Caldimonas brevitalea: one gene and its partner. The protein of the gene in region 2 binds, or shares a complex with, the protein of the main gene of each other region. Links are inferred from orthologs where the notes say so. Each region holds a gene or a part of one and is shown on either strand. Other genes may lie near its edges.

Region 1 (10,684 bases), 5.3 Mb from region 2 along the record:
TCTTGGCGGTGAAGGCAGCCGCCAAGGAGTTGTTGAGTGCCTGGATGTGCTCGTCCTGCTTTTCGCCCGGCACGCCGGCACTGGCCATGCCATCGCGCAAGGTCTTGAGCAACGGCGGCAGGCGGCGGATCACCTCGGCCCGTTCCTCGCGGGAGACCTTGGCGCTGGCCGACCAGATCAAATCGGCCGCCGCCCGCTTCATGGCCTTGGTGGTCTCGCTCTGTGCGCCGCTCTTGACTGCGCTCATCGCCAGCACGTCGGCCCAGATGTGGAACAGAAAATCGCGCACCCCGTCCTGCACCGGCACCTCGTTGAGCATCTTGCGCAACTCGATCGTGTACTGGATGGTCAGGATTTCGCGCTGCTCGACCTGCTGCGCCAGCGAGACGCCTTTGCGCGACACCTCGTTTTCGTGGCGGAAGTAGTTCTCGAGAAACTTCTCGAACTCCACGAGCACGGTCTGGAACACCCGCCGCCCCGTGTCGGGGTAGGCCTCGACCACCTGCACCACCCGCTTGATTTCTTTCTCGAGCGCGTCGCCCATCACCCCCGCGGTGGCAGCGTCGAACCCCATCACGCAGGCGCCCATCCGGTCGATCAGCTTGCGCGCCGGATGGTCGGTGGTGGCGAAAAAATCGGGCTCGCCGATCGCCACCCGCAGCACCGGCATCTGCAGCCGTGCGAACCAGACCCGCACCGACGGCGGCAATCGCTCCTCGGTGAGGATGCTCTGGAACAGCAAGGCCACGATCTCGATCGTGGCCCGTTCGATGGGAGATTCGGCCGCCTGTTTGAGGGCCTGTTTGCGTTCGTTGAGCTGGTCCAGCAGGGCCGGCGCACTGGCCGGCATCAGGTCGGGCTGGGTGCTGCGCAGGCGCTGCGCGACGTCGCGCTCGGCCTCTGCGATCGCGGCCGCCAGCTTGGGCGACGCCTTGAACGTGGTGGTGACCTCGAAGTCGGGCACCTGCTTGCCGACCAGCCGGTTCAAGCGCCCCAGCACCGCCTGCGCTTGCTCGGTGGAGCGCATCAGGCTGGACGAGCGCGTCATCATCCGCGTTTCCTCGCCCACCGCCGAGCGCAAGGCCGCGGGCGCGGACGGCGGCGGCAAGGCCGCGCCGCCGGCCAGCCCCGAGGCGGGAGACGTCGGCGTGCCGCCATGAGGGGCGGGCCCGCCCGCCGCGCCCCCGGCGTTGCGGCTGCGACGGATCAGCGGCCGCAGGTCGATCTCGGGCAGCACGCCATGGGCCATCAACCACTTGTTGGTCTCGTGGTAGGCCAGCACCATCAGGTGCGCCAGCTCGTCGTGCAGGATGGGTTGCACCGTTCGCCAAGCGACGACGGTCAGCCCGGCCGCCCGCCAAGCCTCGAGCGCCTCGCGCGCAATCACGTGCGGGCGCAGCACATCGGCCGACGCCAACTCGGGGCGACGCTCGAGCGTGCTGAAGCGCGAACGCAGGTCGGTGAATTCGGAGGCCGCCTGATCCATGGCCGCCAGTGCGAGGCGGGAGGTCAGGATCTCGTGCTCGATGGTGTCGTCATCGACCAGCGACAGCTCGGCGCCACGCAGGCCGCTGAGGGCACCGGGCTGGGTCGGGGTGACCTCTTCGACGCTGGCCGCGCGCCGCTGCAGGCGTTCGGCCAAATGCCGCTGCCAGCCGATGCGGCAGCGCTGCATGTCGGCCGCGGCGTCGCGGCGGCGCAGCAACACCTCCGGCGGCGCCGCCTGCGAGGCGAGCGTCTTCACCCCTTCTTCTATCGCCAGCAAGGCGTTCGGTGCTCCGTAGAGCAGCACGTTCAGAAAGGTCCTGCGGGCTTGGGCTGCGAGCGCCTTCGGGTCGGCGGGTATCGCCATGGTGGAGAGAACGCCTGCGTCCTATGCGGAAAACTGTGTCAACTCTACACCACGGCACCCGCGTTGGGATCGTCCGGGTCGCCTTCCTGGCGTGTCTGCTTGATCAGGTCTTCCCGCTTGACACCCAGCCACATCGCGATCGCGGCGGCGACAAACACCGACGAGTAGATACCGAACAGGATGCCGATGGTCAGTGCGATCGCGAAGTAGTGCAGCGTCGGGCCGCCGACCAGCAGCATCGCCAGCACCATCATCTGGGTCGAGCCGTGCGTGATGATGGTACGGCTCATCGTGCTGGTGATCGCGTGGTCGATCACCTCGCTGGGCGTCATCTTGCGGTACTTGCGGAAGGCCTCGCGGATCCGGTCGAAGATCACCACCGACTCGTTGACGGAATAACCGAGCACCGCCAGCACGGCCGCCAGCACCGACAGTGAGAACTCCCACTGGAAAAAGGCGAAGAAGCCCAGGATGATGATGACGTCGTGCAGATTGGCGATGATGGCCGCGACCGAGAACTTCCATTCGAAGCGCATCGCCAGGTAGATCATGATGCCGACGACGGTCACCAGCAGCGCGAGCGCGCCGTCGCGCGCCAGCTCCGAGCCCACCTGCGGGCCGACGAACTCGCTGCGCTGCAGCCGCAGCGGCTCGGCGCTGCCGGTCGTGCACACCTCGCCGCTGACCGTCTCGCCCTTTTCGGTGGTCGCCTGGCGGCGTTCGACCTTGCCGTTTTCGGCCTGGCACAGCGCCCCGAACACCTTGCCGACCACCTCGGCCTGCTTCACGTCGCCGCGCAGCGGCAGGCGGATCAGCACATCGCGCGAGGTGCCGAAGTTCTGCACCTGCACCTCGCCGAAGTTCATCGACTCGACACTGTGCCGCACCTTGGCCAGATCGGCCGCCTGAGCGTACTGCAGCTCCATCACGGTGCCGCCGGTGAACTCGATCGACAGGTGCAAGCCGCGGGTGATCAGAAAGAACACTGCGGCGACGAAGGTCAGCACCGAAATGATGTTGAAGATCAGCGCGTGCCGCATGAACGGGATGTCGCGCTTGATACGGAAGAATTCCATCTGCCGGAGTCCTGGCTAACTATTGTGTGAAGGACGGGCGCCACCGGCATGCGCTGCGTGCGTCGGTGTCGGCCCGGTCCTTGTCCATGGGCTTGCTTGCGTTGCGGTGGGGCTGCAGTGGGTGTTGTCAGGCCTTCTCGACCTGCTGTTCACCGCCCGGCCGCCACACCTGGCCGATCGAGACCTTCTTCAGCTTCTTCTGGCGGCCGTACCACAGGTTGACCAGCCCGCGCGAGAAGAACACCGCCGAGAACATCGACGTCAGGATGCCCAGGCAGTGCACCACCGCGAAGCCGCGCACCGGGCCGGAGCCGAAGGCGAGCAGCGCCACGCCGGCGATCAGCGTCGTGATATTGGAGTCCAGGATGGTGGCGAAGGCGCGGTCGTAACCCGTGTGGATCGCCGTTTGCGGCGCACTGCCGTTGCGCAATTCCTCGCGCACGCGTTCGTTGATCAGCACGTTGGCATCGATGGCCATGCCCAGCGTCAGCGCGATGGCGGCGATACCGGGCAGGCTCAGGGTGGCCTGCAGCATCGACAGCAAGGCCACCAGCAGCAGCACGTTGACGGCCAGCGCGACGGTCGAGAAGACGCCGAACAGGCCGTAGTACAGGCACATGAACACCGCGATCGCGATGAACCCGTAGACCACGCTCTTCAAACCCTTGTCGATGTTCTCGGCGCCGAGTGCGGGGCCGATGGTGCGTTCTTCGATGATCTCCATCGGCGCCGCCAGCGAGCCGGCCCGCAGCAGCAGTGCGGTGTCGTTCGCTTCCTGGGTGCTCATGCTGCCGGAGATCTGCACCCGGCCACCGCCGATTTCCGAGCGGATGACCGGGGCGGTCACGACCTCGCCCTTGCCTTTCTCGAACAGCAGGATGGCCATGCGCTTGTTGATGTTCTGACCGGTCACCTCGCGGAAGATGCGGGCCCCCTTGGCGTCGAGCGTCAGGTGCACCGCGGCTTGCTGCTGCTCGTCGAAGCCGGCTTGCGCGTCGGTGAGGTTCTCGCCGGTCAGGATGACCTGGCGCTTGACGATCAGCGGGCCGCCGCCGCGCTCGACATACCGCTCGGTGCCGAACGGCACCGGGCCGCCACCGGCCGCCGCGGACGCCGCTTCGGGACTGTCGTCGACCAGCCGCACTTCGAGCGTGGCGGTGCGGCCGATGATGTCCTTGGCGCGTGCCGTGTCCTGCACGCCAGGCAGCTGCACCACGACACGGTCCAGGCCCTGCTGCTGGATCACCGGCTCGGTGGTGCCCAGCTCGTTGATGCGGTTGTGCAGCGTGGTGATGTTCTGCTTCAGCGCCTGTTCCTGCACCCGGCGCGCGGCATCTGGCTTCAGGCGGGCGCTCAGCTTGAACTCGCTGCCTTCGGGCGTCTCGGTGATCGCAAGGTCGGGCAGTTGGTCTTCGATGACGCGCCGTGCGGCGGCCAGCGTCTCGGCGTCGCGCAAACGCAGTTCGATGTCGTTGCCGTTGCGGGTCACGCCGCCGTGCCGGATGTTCTTGTCGCGCAACATCGAGCGCACGTCGGCGGTCAGGCCCTCGGCGCGCTTGGTCAGCGCCGCCTTCATGTCGACCTGCATCAGAAAGTGCACGCCGCCGCGCAGGTCGAGGCCGAGGTACATCGGCCTCGCGTTCAGCGCCGCCAGCCACTGGGGCGAGCGCGGCACCAGATTGAGCGCGACGATGTAGGCGGGGTCGGCGGGGTCGGGGTTGAGCGCGCTGCTGAGCACGTCCTTGGCCTTCAGCTGCGCGTCGGTGTCGGCGAACCGGGCCTTGACCGAATTGCCTTCGAACTGCACGAAATCGGGTTGCAGCCCGGCCTGCTGCAAGGCCTGCGAGACGCGCGCTTCAAGGTCCACGTCGACCTTGACGGTGGCCTTGCCGCTCGAGACTTGCACGGCGGGGGCTTCGCCGAAGAGGTTGGGCAGGGCATAGATCAGCCCCACCAGCACCGCGACCACCAGGATCGCGTATTTCCACCAAGGATAGCGGTTCATGACGACTCTTTTGCCTTAAGGCTGTGCACGGGCCCGCGCGGCAGGCCCGGAAGGACGCTGGGCGGCGGCGTTACTTGCCGATCGTGCCCTTCGGCAGGACTTGCACCACGGCACTGCGCTGCACCTGGATCTCGACCCCGTTCGACACGTCGACGTGTACATAGGTTTCACCGAGTTTCGAGACTTTGCCGAGCACGCCGCCGGCGGTCACGACCTCATCGCCCTTGGCCAGCGCTTCGATCATGGCCTTGTGCTCCTTCTGCTTCTTCATCTGGGGCCGGATCATGATGAAGTACAACACCACGAACATCAGCACGAGCGGCAGCATGCTCATCAGGGACGACCCGGCGCCGGGTTGGGCGGCAGGGGCGGCCTGAGCAAAGGCTTCAGAGATAAACACAGGGGTCTCCAGGGACGTAAGATGAACATTTGATTGTATGCCGCTGGACTGCCCGCGCTGCGCAGCGGCCGCGCCACCCGGCTGGGGCAGCCTGCCGTCCGCCAGTTCGCGCACCGGCGGCCGCCGGCACAGCGCCGCCTCCTGGGTCGCTCGATGCGTGCCCGCCGGCCCACCCAGGGCCGCGAAGGCGCGCAGCGCTGCGCAAGCCGCGTCAGGCAACACGTCGTGGCGGCCGCTACGCTCGCCACTTCGTACAGCCCAGGACCCCGCACCATGGCCTCCGTCTCCTGCCCCCGCCCGCAACTGCTCGGCCCCGTCACACCCGTCTGGCCAGCTGCCGCGATCCTCGGCGAAGGCATTTGCTGGTCGCCGGCGCGCCAGGCCCTCTACTGGGTCGACATCCTTGGCCAGCGGCTGCTCCGCTACACGCCGGCCACGCAGCGGCGCGAGCAATGGCAGTTCGAAGTCACCGTCTCGGCGGTGGCGGAACGGCGCGAGGCGCCCGGGCTGCTGGTGACGCTGCAAAAAGGATTTGCCTACTTCGACCCTGACGCCGATGGCGGCCGCGGCCACTTGCAGCCCTTGCTCGAACCCGAGCCCGAACGCCCGGGCAACCGCTTCAACGACGGCAAGTGCGACGCGCAGGGCCGGTTCTGGGCCGGCACGATGGATCACGAGGGCGAGGCGCCCACCGGCGCGCTCTATCGTTTTGACGCCGACCGGCGCTGCACGCGCGTCTTCGACGCCGGCTTCCCCGTCACCAACGGGCCGACCTGGTCGCTCGACGGCCGCACCCTGTACTTCAACGACACCGCCCGGCGCCAGATCTACGCCTTCGACTTCGACGCGCCGACTGGCAGCCTGTCGAACCAGCGTCCGTGGCTGCGCTTCAGCGAGGCGGACGGGCACCCGGACGGCATGACCACCGACGGCCAGGGCCGCCTGTGGATCGCCCACTGGGGCGGGGGCTGCGTCACCTGCCACGACCCGATCACGGCGGCGGAGCTGGCGCGCGTGCCGCTGCCGACGGGTCACATCACCAACGTGGCTTTCGGCGGCCCGACGCTCGGCACGCTGTACATCACCAGTGCGCGATCCAAGCTGACCGAGGCCCAGCTCACGCAGCAGCCGTTGGCCGGCGCCCTGTTCAGCGTCGAGACCGACGCCGTCGGCCGGCCCGCCTCCTGCTACGCCGGCTGAGGCACTGCGGTGGCAAGGCCGCCAGGCGGCCTGTGCGCCGCGCCCGCTGCTATCTGGATATAGTGAACCGGCTCGCCCACCGCGCATGGAGGTCGCCGTGACCCGGATCCTGATCTACTCGGACCTGCATCTCGAATTCGGCGCCTTCACACCGCCCAGCGAGCTGGACTATGACGTCGTGGTGCTGGCCGGCGACATCCACACGCCCGGTCTGAGTGGGGTGTTGTGGGCGGGGCGCGATTCGGTGTTCGGTGGCCGCCCGGTGGTCTACGTGCCTGGCAACCACGAGTTCTACGGCCGGGAGCGTCGCCGCCAGCTCGAGCACATGCGCGCGGTCGCGCACGGCACCAATGTGCACGTGATGGATCGCGACGACCTGGTGATCGCCGGCGTGCGTTTCCTCGGCGTGACGTTGTGGACCGACTTCCGCCTCTACGAACACCTGGGCGTGAGCGGCAGCCAGGCTGCCGAGGTCGCCCGCACCGGCATGAACGACTTCCGCCTGATCCGCGAGCGCGAGGACGGCGACGTCGAACGCGAGGGCCGCTGTTTCCAGCCGGAGGTGGCCCTGCGCGAACACCGCATCGGCCGGGCCTGGCTGCAGGCGCGGCTGCACGACAGCGATCGGCGTTTTGCAGCCTTGCCCACCGTCGTGGTCACCCACCACGCCCCCAGCCCGCGCAGCGTGCCACAGGCGTACCGCGACCAGCCGCTCACCGCCGCGTTCGCGTCGGACCTGCCGCAGGAGTTCTTCGAGCGCGCCCGGCTCTGGGTGCACGGCCACCTGCACCACTGCAGCGACTACCGCATCGGCACCACCCGCGTGATCTGCAACCCGCGCGGCTACTACGACCCGACACGCAAGACCACCGACAACCCCGGCTTCGATCCGCGCCTGGTGGTGTCGGTGACGGCGTGAGCCCCCGCCCGGCGCTCCGAAGGGTGCTCACATCGCAGCGCGCAGCACCGCGGTGATCCACCGCCCACCGGCAGTGCCAGGCCGGCCTGGCACTGCACCGCCGGCTTCACGGTGTGTCGCGGCGGCGTGGCGCCGGCATGCTCAGTTGCGAACGGCGCAGGCCCTTGTAGGCGTCCCAATCGAAGCCCGGCCGCTCGGCGCTGCCAAACACCCACTCGCAAGCCGCCACGGCGCCGGCTCGGAACAAGCGCAGCTGGTCCTCGCGGCTCATCTCGAAGTCCAGCCAGCCCAGGCCTTGCGTATCGGCATGGGCGATCAGCTGGCGGAACTCGGGGTTGTCTTCGAGAAAGGCCAGGTCGCGTGAATGGCGTGCGCTGGTGAACATGCTCACGAGCAAGCCGGTCAACGAGGTGATGGGTGGCGGTGTCGCCTCCTCGGCCAGCTTGATGCCGACGGTCGGGCAGGCCGGCACGTGGTCGCGGTCGTGGAAGGCATCGATCGGAAAGTTCGACAGGACACCGCCATCGACGAACACATGGGCCGAGTGCTTGTCGGCCGTGCGCTGGCCGCCGGGCGTCAGGCGCAGTGGCTCGAACACCAAGGGGATGGACATCGACGCGCGGGCGAACAGCGACACCGGTTGGGCCAAGGCGCCCGTCAACTCCTGTCGCGCCATCTCGGGAAAGAACACGCGGCGTTCGGTGCGCAGCTCCGACGCCGCCATCGCCACCACCGCCGGGTGCTCACCCAGCGCCGTGACGGCGTCGCTCGAGCGCAAGCGCTCGGCCCGAAAGCGTACTTCGCCGGGCGCCACGGCCAGGCGGCGGTCGAGGTCGGCCGTCGTGGCGCCCGGCAAGCCCACTTCGGCCAACGCATCGTCGAGCCAGTGGTGAAAGCGGAGGCCAGGGCACAGGCCATGGCGGCGCAGCAGCCGGGGCGTATTGACCACCGCGGCAGCACCGGTTGCCGCCCATTTGAGCAACTTGCGAGGCAGGCGCTCAGGCGCGGCGCCGGGCGAACGCCGCCAATAGGACTGGTAGACATGAAAAGCCCATTGCGCGCCCCATCCACCATCGATGAACTCGCGCAGCGGCATTTGCTCCACCAGGGTGATCAGCCGTTGGGCCCGGGCCTCGGGCGGGCGCCCCGCCGCCCCCAGCAGCAGAGCGACCACCGCACCGGCGGAGGCACCGCCGATGCACAAGAAGCGCACCCCCAGGCGTTCCAGTGCGCAGGCATAGCCGACCAGGGCGATGCCCAGCGCGCCGCCGCCCTCCATCACCAGGTCGACGAACTGCTGCTGCCCGTCGGCCGAGACCAGGTCGCTGAGCACGGGCACCGGGCGCCGGCCGCCATCCCGGGCGGCCTCGACGACTTCATCGAGGATGTCCAGATACGCGCCGGGGGTGGCGGTGGTGTCAAGATGCATATCAGCGCTTCCTGGGTTGCGACCGCCCGGTACGCGCGGCCTGTGGTCGGCAAGGCCGCGGGCGCCGCCCGGCCTGCTCGGGTCAGGGGTTGATGCGCAGCCGTGGAGGCCAGCAGCCGTGGAACAATCAGACGCCCAACGACGGACGCGCCAATTGCCCCTCGCCGCTTCGAATCGCCTCGCTTCGACGCCTGACGACGGCGCCGATGGCGCGGCACGCCCGATGACGCTCGGGCGCCGGCTGCTGCTGCTGATCCTCGCGGTGTTGCTGCCCACGGCCTGTCTGTTCGTCTGGATTGTCGTCGCCACCTATCAACGCGAAGCCGAATCGGCCCACCAACGCCTGCGGGAAACGGCACGCGCGCTGTCGCTGGTGGTCGACCGCGAACTCGACAAGCGAGCTGCCGTCGCCCGCACCCTGGCCGCCTCTGCAGCCATCCTCGAAGACGATTTGGCCCGCTTTTACGGCGAAGCCAAGGCCGCCAGCGAAGGCAGCGGCAACTGGGTGGTGCTGATCGATGCCGAACGGCAGCGGCTCAACACCTCGGTGGCACTCGGCACGCCGTTGCCGAGGCACAACGCACCGCCCGGACGCCCGCTCGTCACCGGCCGGCCCGAGGTCTCCAACCTGCGCATCGGGCCGGTCAGCCAACGCCCCGTACTGGGGGTGTTCGCGCCCGATCGCAGCGGCACACCGCCGCGTTACAACGTCGGTCTCATCTTCACCCCCGACGCGCTCCAGGCCATCATCACGCAGCAACGCCTGCCGGCCGGCTGGATCGCGGCGGTGATGGACAAAGGCAACACGGTCGTGGCGCGCGAGCCCGACCCGCAACGCTGGATCGGCAAGCGGGCCCAGCCGGACCTGATCGCCGCATTGCAGACTCGCTCCGAGGGCTTCATCGAATCGGTCTCGCTCGACGGCATCCGGGTGCTGGCCTTCTACAGCCGCTCGCCGGTGTATGGCTGGACCTTCGTGATCGGCGTGCCCCAGGACATCCTGACCACGGGCGCACGTCACGCGGCATGGCAGGCGGCGGCCTCGGCCGCCTTCCTCGCCGTGCTCTCGGTGGTGTTGGCGCTGCGGGCTGCGCGCGGCATCCGGCGCCCGATCCAGGCCCTGGGGCGGGCGGCGCGGGAACTGGCGAACGACGAGGTGCCGGCGGCCGAGCGCACCGGCCTGGTCGAAGTCGACGCGGTCAGCGCCGCGCTGCACCGCGCCGGGCTGCAGGCCGCCGCGATCAACGACGAACTGGAGCACCGCGCGGCAACCGCCGTCGCCGAGGCGCAGGAGGCCCAGGAGCAGGCGGCACGGTTGCAACAGCGTTTGCTCGCCGAGGAGCTGCTGCCGCTGATCATCGACAACCTGCCGGTGCTGATTTCGTATGTCGACGCCGAGGGTGTCTACCGGCTCAACAACCGGGCCTACGAACGGTGGTTCGGCGAGCCGCGGTCGAACATCACCGGGCGGCATGTGCGCGACGTGGCCGGCGAAGCGGCGTGGCAGACGCTGCGGCCCTATATGGAAGCCGCGCTGGCCGGCCAGGCCGTGTCGTGCGAGCACCAGATCGCCTACCCGCGCGCCGGCAAGCGCTGGGTAGCGATCACCTATGTGCCTCACCTCACGGCCGCCGGCAGTGTGCTGGGCGTGGCCATCCTCGTGCACGACATCACCGCGCACCGGGAAGCGCTGGATGAACTGCGCCGCGCCGAAGAGCGGCTGACCCAGGCGGTGCGGGCCGCGGGCGTCGGCGTGTTCGACCACGACCATGTGAGCGGCGAACTGCACTGGTCGCCGGTGAT
Region 2 (11,484 bases):
TGGGGTGGCGAGGTCAGCGCCGCCGCGCGGCGCCCGCGGCGGGCACGGGCGCGCCGCTTTGCAAACGGGCCTCGATCTCGGCAAGCAGCCGGGTTTGCTCGTCCGGCGTGGTGATGCGGCAACGCGAGAAGCTGTCGCCGTGCAACTTCACGTCGGCATACAGATCGTCGGCCTCGACGTGAAAGTGCAGGAAGGCCTTGGACTTCAGATAGAAGCAGCCGGCCGATTTCTCGACCAACGCGGCCTGACCGCGCAGCGCTTGTAGCAAGCTATCGAGACGGCGCAGTGCCGCCAGGTCGGCATGTTGCATCTGGCTCCCTCCGGGCTGCGGGACGGACCCTCGCCCGTGCCCTGTCGATTCGACGGTCCGGCCTCGCCGGACGGCGCGCGTCTCGGCGGGAACGGTCAGTGCCCGGTCAAACGCTTCAGCGCCTGCCAGATGATAGGGGGCGTCGCGAGCTTGGCGGCCGTCTTGAAGTTGTGCACGGTCTCGTTGAACAGGAACAACGAGGTGTTGCGGCGTTCCCGCTCGCGGCGCGCCAGGCGGTACGAGTAGTAGTAGCAGGCGACCGAGCGCCGGGTGCGGCCTTCGGGCGCCTGCAGCGGATGCGGATGGCCGTGGTAGCTGATGTCGCTGTGGCGCATCAGGACCGTGCGACCGAAATCGGGCGGGATGCTGCGCACGCACTGCTTGCCCTCGGCATCCCACAGCTCCAGTGCGCCGCCCCATTCCGGGTTCCACTGCTCGTTCAGATAGGTGATCAGCACCATCTCGTTGTCGAGCCCGGTGCGCGGATGGCGGTTGAAGTCGCGGTGGATGCCGAAGCGGCCACCGTTGCGGGTTTCGTGCAGGCCGCCACCGTACAGCTTGGGGTCGGTGATCAGGTCTTCGACACCCGACACCGTCGACAGCAGGTCGAGGAAATACGGCGAGTTGACCAGGCTGAAATAAAGCTTGGCCGCCGGGCCCAGGCGGGCGCCGGGCGTGGAGCGGTGGGTCAGCTCCTGCTGGCTTTTCACGACGCGCCAATCCTGCTCGCGGCAGTCGTCGAACTCTTCGGCGATGAGACGCAGCAGTTGCGGCGAAAACAGGCCGTCGATCACCAGGTGCGGGAAGGGCTTGGCCTCGCGCATCTGCTCCGCCAGTTGCTGCACATATGCAGGACTGGACAAATCAGGACTCAGCAGATCGGCGAACGCGAGCTGCCGCCCGCGGATGCTGACGAAGCTGCCGGAGCTGCTGCTCGTCGGTTCAGGCGGCAGGCCGAGAGCGCCGGGCAGTGGGGAGACCGCAAGGTGGAGGCTCATGGGTGGCGACGACAGGGCCAATGTACGAAGGCCCCGATGGTGACATGTGTGTGGACATGTCAGGTCACCGGATGTCCAATCTTGGCCCCCTTCCATCGTCGCTCCCCCCGACTTGGGGGGCTGGTCGGTCGGGTCCGCGCGACACCTCCTATGGGTCACGGAAGGAGTGCGTCGGGACGGCAGACGAGGTGCACCGATCGAGGCCAGGGCACGGAAACAGGCGGTGTCAGAGGCGGCGCGAGACCCATGCGGGCCAGCGTAACCACCCACTATCGCTGCAGCGCGCACTCAGAAAGAGGCCAGTGTTTTCAGTGCCGCTCGCCGCGGTCTCCAGACCGGGCACGACCGTGAGCGGTTACTTTCTAGAACAACCTCGCCCCGCGCTGCCCGCCGGGCGGGCGACGCAAGCGTCGCAGAGGTCGGGGCCGGGGCGCACCCGGCTCCGACCTCCGCCCCCGGTGGGGAGCGGTCCCCGCCGGGTACCGATCAGGGCTGCGATGCAGCGACCACCGGGTCCACCCAGCCGCCGCCCAGCGCCTTGAACACCGCCACCGTCGCGGCCAGCTGGGCTTGCCGGTTGTCGACCGTGCGCAGGCGTGCCGTGTTGGCGGTGCGTTGCGCGTCGAGCAGCTCCAGGTAGGCGGAGTAGCCGACGTCATAGCGCTGCTGCGCCACCTGCAAGGCGCGCAGTGCGGCCTTTTCGCTGGCCTCGACATCGGCCTGCGACTCGCGCGCGGCGCGCAGATTGGCCAAGGCGTCGGCGACGTCCTTGAACGCAGAGTGCACGGCGCCCTGGTAGGCGGCCACCACTTCACGTTGGCGCGCCTCGGCCTGCTCGGTCTGCGCGGCACGCCGGCCGGCGTCGAACAGCGGCAGCGTCAGGCCGAACCCGACCGACCAGATGCGCGCCCCGCTCTTCAACAGGTCCGACAGCTCGGCGCTTTCGCCGCCGGCCAGGCCGGTCAGCGACAGCTGCGGGAACATGGCCGCCTTGGCCACGCCGATCTGGGCGTTGGCCGACACCAGCTGCTGTTCGGCCTGGCGCACGTCGGGCCGGCGCGCGAGCAGCTCCGATGGCAGCCCCGCCGGCGGCACGGGCGGCAGCGGCAGCGTCTGCAGCCGCCCGCCGGCCAGCTCGAGGCCGGGCTGAGCGGTCAGCAGGCCCAGTTGCGATTGCGCCAGCGAGCGTTGCCGTTCCAGCTCGCGCAACTGCAGCGCGGCATCGGCCCGCAGCGATTCGGCCTGGTCGACGTCGAGGCGTCCGCTGGCGCCGCCCTGCAGGCGCACGCCGAGCAGGCGCACCGCCTCTTCGCGGGTCTTGAGCGTCTCACGCGTCAGGACAATCTGCTCGTCCAGCATGCGCAGCGAGAAATACGCCTGGGCGACCAGGCCGGCGACGGTCTGGCGCACGACTTCGCCCGCATAGCCGCTCGCCAGCGCCTCGGCACGCGCGGCCTCCGACGCACGCCGCAAGCGGCCCCAGAAATCGAGTTCGAACGAGGTCGACGCGGCAAGCCGGAAGTTGTTGCCAACGGTGCCGCCGCCCGGCAAACCGGTGGCGCCGCTGGTACGCCCACGCGCGGCGTTGGCGCCGAGATCCAGGCTGGGCCACTGGGCGGCGTTGGCCTGGCGCACCAGCGCCTCGGCCTGCTCGACCCGGGCGACGGCCTGCAGCAGGTCGGCGTTGCGCGCCAGCGCGGTGTCGACCAGCGTGTCGAGCTGCGGGTCGCCGAACAAGCGCCACCAGGTCGGCGAGACGGTGGTGGGCGCGCCGGCCGCCGGCACCGCCGCCGCGTCGGCCGCGTAGGCCGGTGGCAGCGTCACGTCGGGGCGCCGGTAGTCGGGCCCCAGCGCGCAGCCGGCCAGGGTGAGGGCCGTCAGCACGGCCGGGGCGACGCGAGTGTGCAAGCGCGTCTTCATACCGGAACCTCCTCGGTGGCACCAGGTTGGTGGCTGTGCTGCGGGCGCGGCTTGCGGGCCAGCAGTGCGAAGAACAGGGGCACGAAGATCGGTGCGACGAAGGTGGCGATCAACATGCCGCCCACCACGCCGGTGCCCATCGACTGCCGCGCCGCGGCGCCGGCCCCGGTGGCCAGCATCAGCGGCAACACGCCGAAGACGAAGGCCAGCGAGGTCATCACGATGGGACGGAAGCGCAGCCGCGCCGCTTCACGCGCCGCTTCGGCCGCACTCTTGCCGTGCTCCATGCCCTGCATCGCGAACTCGGCGATCAGGATGGCGTTCTTGGCCGCCAGGCCGATCAGCACCACCAGGCCGATCTGGAAGTAGATGTCGTTCTCCATGCCCCGCAGCATCACGAACAGCAGCGCACCGGTCAGCGCGAACGGCACCGCCAGCACCACCGCCATCGGCACCCCCCAGCGTTCGTAGAGCGCGGCCAGGATCAGATAGACCATCACCAGCGCGAACCCGAAGGCGAAGATCGATGCGCTGCCAGTGCGCTTTTCCTGGAAGGCCTGGCTGGTCCACTCGTAGCCGTAGCCGGGCGGCAACGTTTCGCGAGCCACCTGCTCCACCGCGGCGATCGCGTCGCCGGAGCTGAAGCCCGGCTTGGCGCTGCCCATCACCTTGGCCGCGATGTAGGAGTTGTAGCGTTCGATCTGCTCGGCCCCGGTGACCGTGTCGACGCGGATCAGTGCCTTCAGCGGGATCATGTTGCCGCTGGTGATCGAGCGCACATAAAGCCGGCCCAGGTCTTCAGGCTTGGAACGATACGGCGCGTCGGCCTGCATCGTCACACGATAGGTGCGGCCCGACCGGTTGAAGTCGTTGACGTAGAGCGAGCCCATCTGCGCCTGCAGCGCATTGAACACTTCGTTGACGGGCACGCCCAGCGCCAGCGCCTTCTCGCGGTCGACCTCGACCTTCAGCTGCGGCACGGTGGGCCGGTAGAAGGTGTTGATCCCAGTCAGCGCAGGATGCTTGGACAAGGCCGCGATGAACTCCTGGGTCACTTCGGCCAGCCGCTTGGGGTCCGACTCGGTGCGGCCCTGCACGTAGACCTCGAAGCCGCCCGCCTGCCCCAGCCCCTGGATGGCCGGCGGATTGAACGCGAAGGCGATGCCGTCGTTGAGGCCAAAACCCATGCCGCTCATCTGTTGCGCCAGCTCCTGGGCGGTTTGCTGACGCTTGTCCCAGGACTTCATCGGCACGAAGATGGTCGCGGCGTTGCTCTTGCTGCCGCCGCCGATCAGATCGAAGCCGTTGACGATGAAGAAGTGCTCGATGGCCTCGTTGCCGCTGTTCATCAGCCGCAGCTGCTCAGTCGTGCGGCTGGTGCGCTCCAGCGTGGCGCCGTCGGGCAGCACCACGGCACCGATGATGTAGCCCTGGTCCTCGCCCGGCACGAAGCTGCTGGGCACCTTGTTGAGCATCCAGCCCGCCGCCGCCACCATCAGCAGGAACGCGAACACCGCCGCAATGCGCCGCTTGAGGACAAGATTGACACCCCCCAGGTAGCGCCGCGTCGTCCAGTCGAAGAAGCGGTTGAACGGCGCGAAGAAGCGCTCGCTGCGCGTCACGCCGTCGTGGTGCGGCTGGAGCAGCAAGGCGCACAGCGCCGGCGTCAGCGTCAGCGCGACCACGCCCGACAGCACCACCGCGATCGCCACCGTGACGGCGAACTGGCGATACAACTGGCCGGCGATGCCGCCCATGAAAGCCACCGGGATGAACACCGCGCACAGCACCAGCACGATGCCGACGACCGCACCGGAGACCTCGCGCATCGCCTCGATGGACGCCGCGAAGGCGCTCATCTTCTCTTCGCGCATCAAGCGCTCGACGTTCTCGAGCACGACGATGGCATCGTCAACCACGATGCCGATCGCCAGCACCATCGCGAACAGTGTCAGCGTGTTGATCGAGAAGCCGAACAGCCACAGCCCGGCGAAGGTGCCGATCAGCGACACCGGCACCGCCAGCATCGGGATCAGGGTGGCGCGCCAGGTCTGCAGGAACACGAACACCACCAGCAGCACGATCACGGCCGCTTCGATCACCGTCTTGACCACCTCGCTGATCGACGCCGACACGAAACGTGTGGTGTCGTAGGGGATCAGGTAGTCGACGTCTTCGGGGAAGGTGTCGCGCTTGAGCTCGGCCATGCGCGCCTTGACCGCGTCGCCGACGTCGAGCGCGTTGGCGCCCGACTGCAGGAACACCGCCAGCGCGATGGCCGGCTGGCCGTTGACGCTGTTGGAGGCGTCGTAGCTCTGCGCACCCAGCTCGATGCGGGCGACGTCCTTCAGGCGCAGCACACCGTTGGGCCCGGTGGCACGCACGATGATGTCGCCGAACTGCTCGGGCGCCACCAGCCGGCCTTGTGCGGTGACGGTGTAGACCAGGTCCTGGCCTTTGGGCGCCGGCTCGGCGCCGATCTTGCCGGCGGCGTACTGGGCGTTCTGTCCGTTCACCGCGGCGGCGATGTCGGCCGTGGTCACACCCAGCTGCGCCATCCGGTCGGGCTGCAGCCACAAGCGCATCGAATAGTCTCGGGCGCCGAAGATCTGCACGTCGGCGGCGCCGGGGATGCGCTTGAGTTCGTCGAGGACGTTCTGCGTGGCGTAGTTCGACAGAAACAACGAGTCGTAGGTGCCCTTGGGCGAGTTCAGGCCCACCACCAGCAGGAAGTTGTTGGACCGCTTGGCCACCACCACACCATTACGCCGCACCTCGTCGGGCAGGCGCGGCGCGGCCAGCTGCACGCGGTTGTTGACGTTGAACGTGGCCTTGTCAACGTCGGTGCCGACCTCGAAGGTGGCGGTGATGACGGTCTGGCCGTTGGACGAAGAACTGGAGCCGAAATACAGCAGGTTCTCGACGCCCGACAGTTGTTCCTCGATGGGGCCCGCAACGGTTTTGGCCAAAGTTTCGGCCGAGGCACCGGGATAGGTGGCGGTGATCGTCACCGTCGGCGGTGCGATCTCGGGGTATTGCGCGATCGGCAGGATCTTCAGCGAGACCAGCCCTGCCAACACGATGATGATGGACAGGACCGCCGCGAAGATCGGCCGTTCGATGAAAAACTTCGAAGACATGCTCGCTCCCGTCTCACTGGGCCGAAGCGGCCGGTGCAGCGGACCCGGCGGACGCGGGTGCGGCAGCCGAGGCGCCGGCAGCGGCGGGGACCGCACCCTGAGGCGCCGCCGGCTGCACCGGTGCGCCCGGCCGCAGCTTCATCAGGTTGTCGACGATCACCTGGTCGCCAGCGTTCAAGCCGCTGCGCACCACCCAGTCGCCGCCGTTCCAGGTGCCAACCTGCACCGGCGTCGGCGTGGCTTTGCCGTCGCGCACGGTCCAGACCATGCTGCCCTGGTCGGTCTGCATCACGGCCGCCTTGGGCACCACAAAGGCCTGCACCTCACCGGCCACCACCTGCGCCCGCACGAACTGGCCGGGCAGGATGGTGAGATCGGGGTTAGGAAACTCGGCGCGCAATTGCACGGTGCCCACGCGGGGGTCGACACTGGAGCCGGCGAAGTTGAGCCGCCCTTGTGTCGCCAGCGGCTTGCCATTGGCATCGAGCAGACGCACTTGGGCGTTACGCCCGCCGCGCAGCTGTGACAGCTCCGACTCCGAGAACGAGAACCGCACCCACAGCGGGTCGGTCTGGATCACGGTGGTCAGCAGGCTGTCGGCGCCGGGCGTGACCAAGGCGCCCTGCGATCTCTGAGACCGGCCGCTGATGCCGCTGATCGGCGCGGTGACCGAGGTGTAGGACAGGTTCAGCTCCGCCTCGCGCACCTGCGCTTGGGCCGCGGCCAATGCGGCTTCGGCCAGCCGCAGCCCGGAAGCGGCGTCGTCGTACTCGCGCTGGCTGATCGCCTGCTGTTCGGCCAGCGGCTTCAGACGCTGGGCCTCGCGGCGCGCCTGTTCGAGCTGGGCCTGCTGCTGCGCGAGGTTGGCGCGCGCCTGCTGCAAGGCGATCTCGAACGGGGCACGCTCGATGCGGTAGAGCGGCGCACCGGCCTTGATGCGCTCGCCTTCCTGGTACAGCTGGCGCTCGATCAGCCCGCCGACACGTGCGCGCACTTCGACTTCTTTCGAGCCTTCGGCCTGGCCGACGGCTTCGAGCGTGATCGGCACGGTCTGCAGCGCGACCTGGCGGACGGCGACCGGCATGGCCTGCGGCGGCCCGCCGGCGCCGTGATCCTGCGCTTGGGCATCACCGTTCTTCTGGCCACAGGCGGACAGCAATGCCGCGACAGCGACCGCCGAGACGACCAGCAGACGCGACGGATGACGGCAGAGCATGGGCGCCGACGACGGCGACGCGCCGCTGTGTGAGGAGAGGCGGAAATAAGCCATGGAATGAACCCGCGATAAAAACAGCCGACTGCCGCGACCCGAAGGTGGCGACAAACGGCGAGATATGGAAAACGCTTGGGAACTACAGCGACAGCCGGGCTATCATACATACATTCGTGTATGTATGTATTAAGCACACCTTAACATTCGCCATGGCGCGCCGCACCAAAGAGGAAGCTGAGCAAACCCGGCGCCAGATCTTGGCCGCCGCCCGCGAAACGTTTCACAGCCGAGGCGTGGGCAACACCAGCCTCGAGCACATCGCGCAAGCCGCAGGCCTGACGCGCGGTGCCATCTATTGGCACTTCGCCAACAAGGAACAGTTGTTCAAGGCCATGTGCCAGGAGGTCACCATCCCGCTGGTCGACCAGATGGACTACACCTTGCTGCAGGACCCGCACGCCGACCCCTTGCAACGGGTCGCGAACTTCCTGATGCAGTTCGTCGCCGCGCTGTCGCAGAACAGCAGCTTGCTGTCGACGATGGAGATCCTGAACTTCAAATGCGAGTTCGTCGGCGAGCTGGCGCGGGACCTGACCGACTATATCGAACGCAACGAAGAGTGCCTGGCGAAGCTACAGCAGGCGTATCTCGCGGCCAGTCGCGCGCAACAGCTGCGCCCGGGCCTGACACCCAAGCTGGCGGCGCTCGAGACCCTGGTGTTCCTGACCGGCTTGCTGCGGCTGCGCTTGCTGGGCGTTCCCGCCTTCCAGAAATGCCCCGAGCTGAAGGCCTTGATCGCGGCCCATGTGGACAGCCGCCGGCTGTGTTTGAAATCGGCCGGGTAAGACGGCTGTGGATGGCGCCGGGGTGCCGCACGGCGTGGTGCGGCCCGGGCCGCGCGAGACGTGCGAGTCCCGCGTGCGGCCCCCGCACTCGCCTGGTCAGGCGAGCATGAAGCCGAGGTTGCGACGCGAGGCGTCGAACTGGGTCAGGTTGGGGAAGATGTCGAGCAACTGGCCGTCGCTCAGGCCGAACCAGCGCCCCATCGTCGCGGCATATTGGTCGACCGAGATCTCCGGTAGCAGCGCGCCGTTGTTGCCGACCTGGTTGTCGCTCGTGAAATCGTTGCGCCCGTTGCTCAGCCCGTAGACGGGGAAGCGGCCGTAGACGTCACCGCCGCGCACCGCGCCGCCCATCACGAAATGGTGCGCGCCCCACCCGTGGTCGGTGCCGTCGCCGTTGCTGGTGAAGGTGCGCCCGAAGTCGGAGGCGGTGAAGGTGGTGACCTTGTCCTGCATGCCGATGCCGGCCAGCACGCTGTCGAAGTACGCCAGGCCGTGCGACAAACGGGCCATCAGGTCGCCGTGGTTGCGGTTCTGGAAGTCGTGCGTGTCGAAACCGCCCAGGCCTACAAAAAATACCTGGCGGCGCAGGCCCAGATTGCCGGCCGCGCCGATCATGCGGGCGACGATCTGCAACTGCTGGGCGAGCGGGTTGGCGGCCTTGGCGCCGGTGGCGGGGTTGTCGTACTGCAGCAGCGGGTCGTTCTGCCCGTTCATGCCCGGGGTGCCGTAGGGTGCGACGACACCGGCGCCCAGCGCCGCGCCGAGGGCCCGCTCGGCTTCGATGGAACGACGTGTGGTGTCGACGTAGGCCTGCTCGAGCAGATGGCCCGAGCGCGAGGTGGTGACGATGCGCTCGAGCGCCGCGCCGGCCACGGCCGAATCGAACAAGCGACGGTTCGAGTCGACGGCGAGGCGGATCGCGCCGTTGCCGCCGACCTGGTATTGCATCACCTCGCGGCCGGCCAGCCAGACGTTGTTGCCGTTGGCCGAGATGCTGGTGAACAGCGACTGGCTGCCGTTGCCGGCGTGCAGCAGGTCGGCCATGCGGCCGCCCCAGCCGGCGGTGGCCCCTTCGGGCGCCAGCGCCTGCCAGGTCGATTGCTGGTCATTGTGCGAAAACAGCTTGGCCGGCTTGGGATGGTTGGAGGCGGCGTACTGCGCCTTGCTGGTGGGCCGCAGCAGCGGGCCCACGTTGGCCACGACGGCCAGGCGCTGGTGCGTGTTGAACAGCGCCTGTGCCGACCCGAGCAAGGGGTGCAGCGCGAAGCTGCGGCCCGTCTGCACGGTGGCGGGCGTCAGCGCGAGCACACCGCCGAGGCGGTCGGGCGACATCACGGCCGCGCCGGGCACCGGCGACGTGCCGGGGGCACGCAGGGCGATGGCGTCGCCGCTGCCCTGGCGCACCTTGTTGTAGTTCTCCCATGACGCCGCGTCGGTGGCGAGCACCGTGTTGTAGGTGTCGTTGCCGCCGAACAGGAAGATGCAGACCAGCGCCTTGTAGTCGCCAGGCGCGGTCTGGGCCGCGGCGGCGCCGAGCGTGGCGAGGTTGAGGGCAAACGGCGAGGCGGCCGAGCCGGCCAAAGACAGGGCGCTGGCGCGGCGCAGGAACTGGCGGCGCGACGAATCGTGGTGATGCATACGGATCCTCGGCTTCACTTCTGGGCGATGAATTCGGGCGACACCAGGGCCAGGAACACGGCGGCCTGCACGCGTTTCGCCTTGGCCTTGTCGATCGCCTCCTGGTTGGTGCGGGTCGCATTGAGGACCGGGATCGGGATGCTTTCGACCGCCTGGCGAATCTCGTCGCGCAGCGTGCCGCCCATCTGCCCGCACACCAGCAGCTGATTCAGCCGCTCGACCAGTTCCGCCGGCCTCTCGACCAGCAGCAGTTCACGGCTGAAATCGAGCTGCACATCGCGCTTGGGCGCGCGGTAGTCGAGGCCGTGCTGACCGACACCGTTGCGCACCACGTCGAGCATGAAGTTGGCGTAGCCGGCGACGGTCGTTTCATGGGTGATCTGCATTTCAGGCGCCACCTGCCCGGCTTCGGCGAGCCGCGTGTTGGGCGGCACATAGCCGGGGCGGTAGAAGTTGAACACCGAGGGTGAGCGCATCGGCGTCTGGCCCAGCTGCGAGCCCGGGTTGTCGGTGCTGCCAATCAGATAGCTGCCGCTCGCCGAGCGGGCGCCGAAGGCGCGCAAAAAGGCGCTCAGCCGCAGCACCGGCTCGCGCAGCTTGCCGTAGCCAGGGTCGGCCGCCGCGTTGGCAGCGCGCGCTTCGGGGTCGAGCAGGACGGCCTTGACCACGGCCCGCATGTCGCCGCGCACGCCGGCACCGTTGTTGTTGAACGCCGCGGTCACCCGCGCCACATAGCGCGGGCTCGGGTTGCTGGTGACCAGCCGCTGGATCAGCTGCTTGCCGATGAAGGGGCCGACGTTGGGGTGTTGGTAGAGCGTGTCGAGCGCAGCATCGAGGCTGGCCTCGGGATCGGCGGACGCCGGCGCGGTGCGACCCAGGAAACGCTTGTCGAGCACCGAGTGGAACTTGGGGTAGGCGCGCATCGTGCGCCACAGCCGGTCCGGGTCCTGACACTGCGACCAACCATGGAAACAGGCGTCGTCACTGCGGGTGCTGTACCAGCTGAAACCCGTGAAGACGCGCGACAGACCAACGATGTCGTCGCTGTTGTAGCTCTCCTGCGGCCGGCCCTGCGCGCCGAGCACCGGAGTGCCGTCGGGGTTGAGGCGGTTCAGGCCGATCGAGAACAGCTGCATCACTTCGCGGGCGAAGTTCTGGTCGGGCACGCGGCCGGTGGTCGGGTCTTCCTTCTGGTTGCGCAGGTGCGACAGGTAGATGCCCATCATCGGATGGCGGGCCACCGCTTCCAGCAGATCGCGGTAGTTGCCGAAGGCGTGTTCGGCCAGGGTGTCCATGTAGCCGGCCACACCGCGCGGGCGTTCGGCCACGTTGCCGTCGACCATCGAGATCACGAAGATCTGCGACAAGGCATAGGCGACGCGCTGGCGCAGCTGGTCGTCGCCTTCGACCGCGCGCTTCC

What was found.
Region 1: the proteins of AAW51_RS25280 (region 2) and yajC are in contact, whole or in part, in a crystal structure (PDB 2RDD), measured with the Escherichia coli proteins. The link is inferred for Caldimonas brevitalea from one-to-one orthologs.

What each region holds. Positions count from the first base shown.
Region 1 is NZ_CP011371.1:607,215-617,898, reverse strand. Bases 3,669-6,543 are described here. They hold yajC (preprotein translocase subunit YajC), read right to left. Parts: upstream 5,334-6,543; coding sequence 5,004-5,333; downstream 3,669-5,003. Other genes in these bases: AAW51_RS02675 (SMP-30/gluconolactonase/LRE family protein), read left to right, coding at 5,607-6,533; secD (protein translocase subunit SecD), read right to left, coding at 3,669-4,933. Also shown: AAW51_RS02695 (DUF1631 family protein), read right to left, coding at 1-1,852; protein translocase subunit SecF, read right to left, coding at 1,897-2,928; more of secD, read right to left, coding at 3,056-3,668; AAW51_RS02670 (metallophosphoesterase), read left to right, coding at 6,631-7,452; AAW51_RS02665 (patatin-like phospholipase family protein), read right to left, coding at 7,559-8,881; AAW51_RS27775 (PAS domain-containing protein), read left to right, coding at 9,036-10,684. UniProt on the Escherichia coli protein: The SecYEG-SecDF-YajC-YidC holo-translocon (HTL) protein secretase/insertase is a supercomplex required for protein secretion, insertion of proteins into membranes, and assembly of membrane protein complexes.
Region 2 is NZ_CP011371.1:5,924,689-5,936,172, forward strand. What follows is about bases 3,025-6,699. They hold AAW51_RS25280 (efflux RND transporter permease subunit), read right to left. Parts: upstream 6,369-6,699; coding sequence 3,225-6,368; downstream 3,025-3,224. Other genes in these bases: AAW51_RS25275 (efflux transporter outer membrane subunit), read right to left, coding at 3,025-3,228; AAW51_RS25285 (efflux RND transporter periplasmic adaptor subunit), read right to left, coding at 6,382-6,699. Also shown: AAW51_RS25265 (hypothetical protein), read right to left, coding at 14-310; AAW51_RS25270 (2OG-Fe(II) oxygenase), read right to left, coding at 406-1,308; more of AAW51_RS25275, read right to left, coding at 1,795-3,024; more of AAW51_RS25285, read right to left, coding at 6,700-7,584; AAW51_RS25290 (TetR family transcriptional regulator), read left to right, coding at 7,791-8,426; AAW51_RS25295 (DUF1501 domain-containing protein), read right to left, coding at 8,523-10,064; AAW51_RS25300 (DUF1800 domain-containing protein), read right to left, coding at 10,079-11,484.